DNA from 2 places in the Pseudomonas leptonychotis genome. Region 1 is predicted to be linked to the other one. Evidence: riboswitches for the same ligand, from Rfam matches in the RefSeq annotation. Region 1 holds a riboswitch; the other holds the start of a gene.

Region 1 (3,663 bases):
GCCTTTCCGCGCCGCAGCGAAAGTGAGTACGACACCTTTGGCGTTGGCCACTCCAGCACCAGCATCAGTGCCGCACTGGGCATGGCCATCGCCGCGCGCATGCAAGGCAGCAAGCGCAAATCGGTCGCGGTAATCGGTGACGGCGCGCTGACCGCCGGCATGGCCTTCGAGGCGCTGAATCACGCCTCTGATGTCAAAGCCAACATGCTGGTGGTGCTGAACGACAACGACATGTCGATCTCCAAGAACGTCGGCGGCCTGTCCACCTACCTGGCCAAAATTCTCTCCAGCCGCACCTACGCCAACATGCGCGAAGGCAGCAAAAAAGTGCTGTCGAAGCTGCCCGGTGCCTGGGAAATAGCCCGTAAAACCGAAGAACACGCCAAAGGCATGCTGGTCTCCGGCACCTTGTTCGAGGAGCTGGGCTGGAACTACATCGGCCCCATCGACGGCCACGACCTGCCGACCCTGCTGGCCACCCTGCGCAACATGCGCGAACTCGACGGCCCGCAATTCCTGCATGTGGTGACCAAAAAGGGCAAGGGCTTCGCCCCGGCCGAGGCCGACCCGATTGGCTACCACGCCATCACCAAGCTGGAACCGATCAAACCGGGGGCCAACAGCGCACCGAAGAAACCTAGCGGCCCCAAGTACTCCAGCGTCTTCGGCCAATGGCTGTGCGACATGGCCGCCGAGGACCCGCGCCTGGTCGGTATCACTCCAGCGATGAAGGAAGGTTCGGACCTGGTGGCGTTCAGCGAACGTTACCCCGAGCGCTATTTCGACGTCGCCATCGCCGAACAGCACGCGGTAACGCTGGCCGCTGGCATGGCCTGCGACGGCGTGAAGCCGGTGGTGGCGATTTATTCGACCTTCCTACAACGCGCTTACGACCAGTTGATCCACGACGTCGCCGTGCAGCACCTTGATGTGCTGTTCGCCATCGATCGCGCCGGCCTGGTTGGCGAAGACGGACCGACCCACGCCGGCAGCTTCGACATTGCCTACCTGCGCTGCATCCCCGGCATGCTGGTGATGACGCCGAGCGATGAGAACGAGCTGCGCCGCATGCTAACCACCGGCCATCTGTTCGACGGCCCGGCAGCAGTGCGCTACCCGCGCGGCAGCGGCCCGAATGCCGCCATCGAGTCAGGCCTCGCACCACTGGAAATCGGCAAGGGCATCATTCGTCGCCAAGGCAGCAAAACGGCACTTCTAGTGTTCGGCGTGCAGTTGAATGAGGCGCTGAAAGTCGCCGAGGCTCTCGACGCCAGCGTGGTGGATATGCGCTTCGTCAAACCACTGGACGAAGCCCTGGTGCGTCAGCTCGCGGCCAGTCACGAGCTGCTGGTCACGGTTGAAGAGAACAGCGTAATGGGAGGTGCCGGCAGTGCCGTCAGCGAATTCCTCGCCCATGCTGGCATCCTCAAACCGGTGCTGCACCTGGGCCTGCCTGATTACTACGTTGAGCACGCCAAGCCTGCACAGATGCTGGCCGAATGTGGGCTGGATGCTGCCGGGATAGAGGCAGCTGTACGCGAGCGCCTCAGCACGCTGCCTGCATGAGCACCGCTCATCCAAACCTGATTCTTGCTTGCTTGTAATTCATCCAACCGCGCATTAAGGTGCGCGGCGTTTTACTTCCGCCAAGGTGCGCCCTTCTTAGTGAAGCGGCGTTAAACGGGAAGCCGGTGCGCTCTTAACAGCCAACCCGGCGCTGCCCCCGCAACGGTAATCGACCGCAGAGCCATTCTGCACGCAGCCTAATAAACCACTGGCGCAATCCGGGAAGGTGAAGCTGCACATGTCGAGAGCCCGGAGACCGGCCTTGCTGGATGTGACTGGTGTTGCGGAGGGCATCACCGTCAAGCTCAGGCTGCGTTTGCGCGCGCCCGTTCTTGCCCCTGCCCTCCTCAAAAGTGTTGTGTCTTTTGAGGAATATCACATGAAGTTGTCCCGTATTGCTTTGGCTGTGGCGCTGACGCCGCTGGCTGCCCACGCTGACCAAACCAGCATCCGCGAGGTGCAGCCGTTGGTTGTGACCTCTGGACGGCATGCCGAACCGATTGAGCAGGTGACAGCGGCTACCACGGTATTTACCCGCAAAGACATTGAGCGCCTGCAAGTTCGTAGCGTGGCCGAGCTGCTTGAGCGAGTACCGGGCGTCAGTGTCAGCCGTACCGGCGGCGCAGGCAGCCAGACGGGCCTGTTCGTGCGGGGTACTTCGACCGCGCAAACCCTGATCCTGGTGGATGGCCAGCGTATTGCCGCCGCGTCCAGCGGCACCAGCAGCCTGGAGTTTCTCAGCCCCGAGCAGATCGAGCGCGTTGAAGTTGTGCGCGGCGCGCGCTCAGCGCTCTATGGCTCGGATGCCATCGGCGGGGTCGTGCAAATCTTCACCCGCCAAGGCAGCGGCGACGGGCTCAAGCCCTACGTGCGCCTGGGCGCCGGCAGCAACCAAACCTTCGAACGCAGCCTTGGTGTATCCGGCGGCGACGCGTACACCCGCTTTAACCTGGGCGCGGTACTCGATGAAACCCAAGGGATCGACGCCACACGCGACAACTTCGGCGCCAATAGCGATGACGACGCCTACCGCAATAAGTCGCTGACGCTGAACCTTTCGCACCGCTTCAATGACGACTTGAAAGTGGGTTTCAGCGCGCTCGATCAGCGCGGCCAGGCCGAGTTTGAAGACCTTTTCAGCACCTCGCTGCCGACCACAGATTTTCGGCTCAGCAGCCTCTCCAGCTATATCGACGCCAACCTCAACGACACGTGGAATAGCCGCCTGGAAATTGGCCACAGCGAGGACAAACGCGACACCGGCAACGATCAACCGCAAGCCAGTAGCGATGCGTTTTACAGTTTCAACACCTACCGCGACTCAGCCAACTGGGTAAACACCCTGACCCTCAACGACCGCCACGAAGTACTGCTGGGTGCCGATTGGTATGAGGACCGCGTGAGTGGCAGCGAAAACTTCAATGAGGTGTCGCGCTGGAACCAGGCCGCATTTGTTCAGCACCGCTACAAGGCCGACGCGTTCTCGACCGAGCTGGGCCTGCGGCATGACAAAAACCAGCAGTTCGGCAGTAAGAACAGCTGGAACGCCGCGCTGACGGTGCCCTTCAACGACGACAACGATTTGATCCTGTCCTACAGCGAAGGCTTCCGCGCCCCTACCTTCAACGACCTGTACTACCCCGATTTCTGTTTCGGCGGCTTTTGCTCCGCGAGCGCCAACCCTGACCTGAAACCGGAAACATCCAAAAGCTACGAAGCCCAATGGCGCAGCCGTTACAGCGAAACCGGCGCGCTGGAACTTTCGCTCTACCGCATCGACCTGCAAGACGCGATTGTGCTCGACCAGAACTTCATTCCGCAGAACGTGCAGACCGCCCGCATCAATGGCGTCGAGGCGGCGCTCAAACAGGAGCTGTATGGCTGGCAGGCCAACCTGGCACTTGCTTTGATCGACCCGCGCGATCGTGACACTGGCCACACCCTCACACGCCGCGCCAAACGTACGCTGAGCCTGGATATCGATCGGCCATTCGGTGAATTTGCAGTGGGTGCCAGCTGGCGCGCCGTAAGTGGCCGCTATGACGATGCTGAGAACACCCGCGAATTGGCCGGCTATGGCCTGCTGAGCCTGCGCGG
Region 2 (3,663 bases), on a different contig from region 1:
GGCGATCAGTTGCAGGCCGGGTACACCGAGCGCATCGCGGTTGTGCTGGATATGCGCCTGGCGACCGGCATCGACCTCGATGGCCAGCGCCCGGCAGCGGGGATGGACGCGCATCCATTCGATACCGATGGAGCCACAGCCGGCGCCAACATCCCAGAGCAGCTCACCGGGTTGCGGCGCCAACCGCGCCAGGGTGATAGCGCGCACATCGCGCTTGGTCAGCTGGCCGTCGTGCTGATAGGCGTCGTCCGGCAAACCCGGCGTAAGCGGCAGCAAACGCGCATCGGCGACGGCCACACAATCGATTGCCAGCAGATTTAAGTCAGCAACGCGCGGCAACGCCCAATCACTGGCCAAGCCGTCAATGCGCCGCTCCTGGTTGCCACCCAAGTGCTCCAGTACGGTTATGCGGCTGGGACCAAAACCGCGTTCGCGCAGCAGCTCGGCCACCGCCGCCGGGCTCTCGCCGTCATTACTCAACACCAGCAGTCGAGCACCGGGGAAAACCTGCGCCTGCAGCGCCGCCAACGGCCGCGCCACCAGCGACAGCACCGTGACCTCCTGCAGCGGCCAACCCAGGCGAGCAGCGGCCAAGGACACTGAGGACGGAAACGAGAACACCCGCATTTCCTCGGCCGGCAGCTGCCGCGCCAGGCTCGCGCCCACGCCATAGAACAGCGGATCGCCGCTGGCCAGCACACAGACCGGCGTACCGCGTCGCGCCAGTACCGGCGCAACACTGAAAGGGCTGGGCCACAGCTCATGCTGACCCGGCAAATCAGCCGGCAACAACGCCAGCTGCCGCGCCGCGCCAACGATGCACTGCGCTTCAGCCAAGGCCTTGCGAGCCGCCTCGCCCAGGCCGACATAGCCGTCTTCACCGATTCCCACCAGGGTTAACCAGGCCGTCATGCGCTTTCCTCAAACCGTCATCGTCGCGCCGCCCGACCAGTTGGCTGTCGTACCCGCGCGCAAAGCGGGCATAATAGCGCCTTCGTCGGTGCCCTAATGGGCCGAAGAACCTGTTTACGATCTCGCGAGCTAGAGCCATGCAAGGCAAAAATAGGCGAGGAAGTGGAGTTTACGAGCTGTAAATGAGCATTCCGAGCCTGTTTTTAACGCAGTAGGGCCGACGCGCAGCAGATCGTAAACAGGTTCTAAGAGGGAATCAGGAGCGATCTGCTGATCGTGACCGAGCTGCCCCCGCAACTGTAAACAGCGAGTTTGCCGCAACTGTGCCACTGGGTAACCGGGAAGGCCGCAGCAGATGAAGACCTGTAAGCCAGGAGACCTGCCGACGACGCTAGTCGCGAGTGCCAACATCGGGCGGGGTGTACCGATGCCATTGAGTCCCCTGTGCCAGGGCGGGCTCTGCTGGTTCGGTCGCCGCGTCTTTGTTGTTGGTGACCTTTTTTGCGCGACCATTCCATCACCGTCGATCCATCACTACCACGCCCCAGCGCGTGCCCCGGCCTGCTGCGCATTGTGCAAGCACTGGACGGTGGCATCTGCCGGGTCAAGCTGGCTGGCGGTGTACTCAGCAGCAACCAAGCCCGCGCCATCGCCGAGGCCGCCGAACACTGCGCCAGCGGTGTGCTGGAGCTGACCAACCGCAGCAATCTGCAGATTCGTGGCGTATTAGCTGGTCAGCAGGCCGAGCTGATTGAGCGCCTGCTCGCCGCCAACCTGGGCCCAAGTAACCCGACGGCTGATGATGTGCGCAACCTGCTGCTCAGCCCCGCCGCCGGTCTCGACCCGCAGGCGCTGCTCGACACCCGACCGTTAGCCGCCGCGTTGCTTGAACTGCTGCAAAGCACCCCGGCACTGCACGGGCTATCGGCCAAATTCGCCATTCAGTTGGATGGCGGCGAAGCCCTGGCGATGCTCGAACACCCGCACGATATCTGGCTTAGCGCTCTGCCCGGCATGCCGGCACGGCTGGCCTTTGGCCTGGCTGGCTGCCCAGGTGATCAGCCACTGGGCGTGGTCGACGCAGAGCAAACCGTGTCGCTGGTAGAGCAGCTGCTAAGGCTGTTTATCGAACTGGCCGGCAACGCACACAGCCGTATGCGCCAGCTGCTAAGCGTGATTCCAGCCAGCCAGCTGCTGCAACAGCTGCAAACGCGCCTGCCCTTTGCCGTGCAAGCGCCGCCGGCCGATTGGCAACGCACACCGGTCAGCCCACGCGCGCCGATCGGCATTTATCCCCAGCAGCAAGCGGACCTGCGCATGGTCGCCGCTGGCGCGCGCCTGGGACGGATCGACGCCGCGCAATTGCAGGCCCTGGCCGATCTGGCTGAACAACATGGCGATGCCAGTCTGCGCCTGACGCCCTGGCAGGGTGTGTTGCTGCCAAATATCCCCGAACACTCGACGGACACACTGCTGCACAAGCTGAACGACCTCGGCTTGCTCACCGATGCGCAAGAACCGTTAAGCCAGCTGATCGCCTGCACCGGCTCCGCCGCCTGCGCTAAAGGCTTGAGCGACAGCAAGGCCGATGCCCTGCGCCTTTCCGCACGGCTGCGCGCCAGCAGCGTCCGCCCTCAGGTGCATTTAAGCGCCTGCCCGCGCTCCTGCGCCGCTGCGCACACCGCGCCCTTTACCTTGCTGGCCAGCAGCGCTGGCCACTACCAACTCTATCAACGCACGCCGCAGGCAGCCGGTTTCGGCCAACTGCTGGCCAGCGCCATTACGATCGACGAGGCCGGCGACTGGTTCGCCGCCCACTGCGCAACAGGAAATAGCGATGCTTGATTACATCCGCGATGGCCAGGAAATCTACCGCCAATCCTTCGCCACCATCCGCGCCGAGGCTGACCTCAGCAACATTCCCGCTGATCTGGAAAAGCTTGCCGTGCGCCTCATCCACGCCTGCGGCATGGTCGATGTGGTGCAGGACCTGCGCTTCTCCGCCGGTGCCGGTGCTGCCGGCCGCGCCGCACTGGCCAAGGGTGCGCCGATTCTCTGCGATGCGCGGATGGTCGCCGAAGGCATCACCCGCCCGCGCCTGGCTGCGAATAACCCGGTGATCTGCACCCTGCATAACGAAGGCGTGATTGAGCAGGCCCGTGCACTGGGTAATACCCGCTCGGCAGTCGCGCTGGAGCATTGGCGCGAGCACCTGGAAGGCAGCGTGGTGGTAATCGGCAACGCGCCCACCGCGCTGTTTTACCTGCTGGAAATGCTCGACGCCGGCGCGCCAAAACCAGCGCTGATTATCGGCATGCCGGTGGGCTTTATCGGCGCGGCGGAATCCAAGGACGCCCTGGCCGCCGATAGCCGTGGCGTGCCCTATGTAATCGTGCGCGGCAGGCGTGGCGGCAGCGCCATGGCGGTAGCCGCGGTCAACGCTTTGGCCACGGAGGTGGAGTGATGAGTACCCAAAAAGGCCGCCTGCTTGGCATCGGCGTTGGTCCCGGCGACCCGGAGCTGATCACTCTTAAAGCCCTGCGTTTGCTGCAGTCGGCGCCGGTGGTTGGCTACTTCGTGGCCAAGGCCAAAGCCAACAAGGGTCAGGGCGGCAACGCCTTCGGCATTATCGAAGCGCACCTGACCGACAGCCAGCAGCGCCTACCGCTGGTCTACCCGGTGACCACGGAAAAACTCGCCGCGCCGCTGAGTTATGAAGATGTGATCAGCGACTTCTACGACACCTGCGCA

The links. A riboswitch is a leader RNA that binds a small molecule or an ion and turns the genes downstream of it on or off. The one in region 1 is predicted to bind cobalamin.
Region 2: it holds a riboswitch for cobalamin, as region 1 does, so the genes downstream of both, cobG (precorrin-3B synthase) here and D8779_RS16290 (TonB-dependent receptor domain-containing protein) in region 1, are expected to answer to the same signal.

What each region holds. Positions count from the first base shown of each region.
Region 1 covers NZ_RFLV01000003.1:428,280-431,942, forward strand. The annotation lists gene dxs (1-deoxy-D-xylulose-5-phosphate synthase) at 1-1,566, shown strand, start outside; cobalamin riboswitch at 1,633-1,845, shown strand; gene D8779_RS16290 (TonB-dependent receptor domain-containing protein) at 1,946-3,663, shown strand, end outside.
Region 2 covers NZ_RFLV01000001.1:1,623,573-1,627,235, forward strand. The annotation lists gene cbiE (precorrin-6y C5,15-methyltransferase (decarboxylating) subunit CbiE) at 1-912, opposite strand, end outside; cobalamin riboswitch at 1,117-1,313, shown strand; gene cobG (precorrin-3B synthase) at 1,414-2,757, shown strand; gene D8779_RS07355 (precorrin-8X methylmutase) at 2,750-3,376, shown strand; gene D8779_RS07360 (precorrin-2 C(20)-methyltransferase) at 3,373-3,663, shown strand, end outside.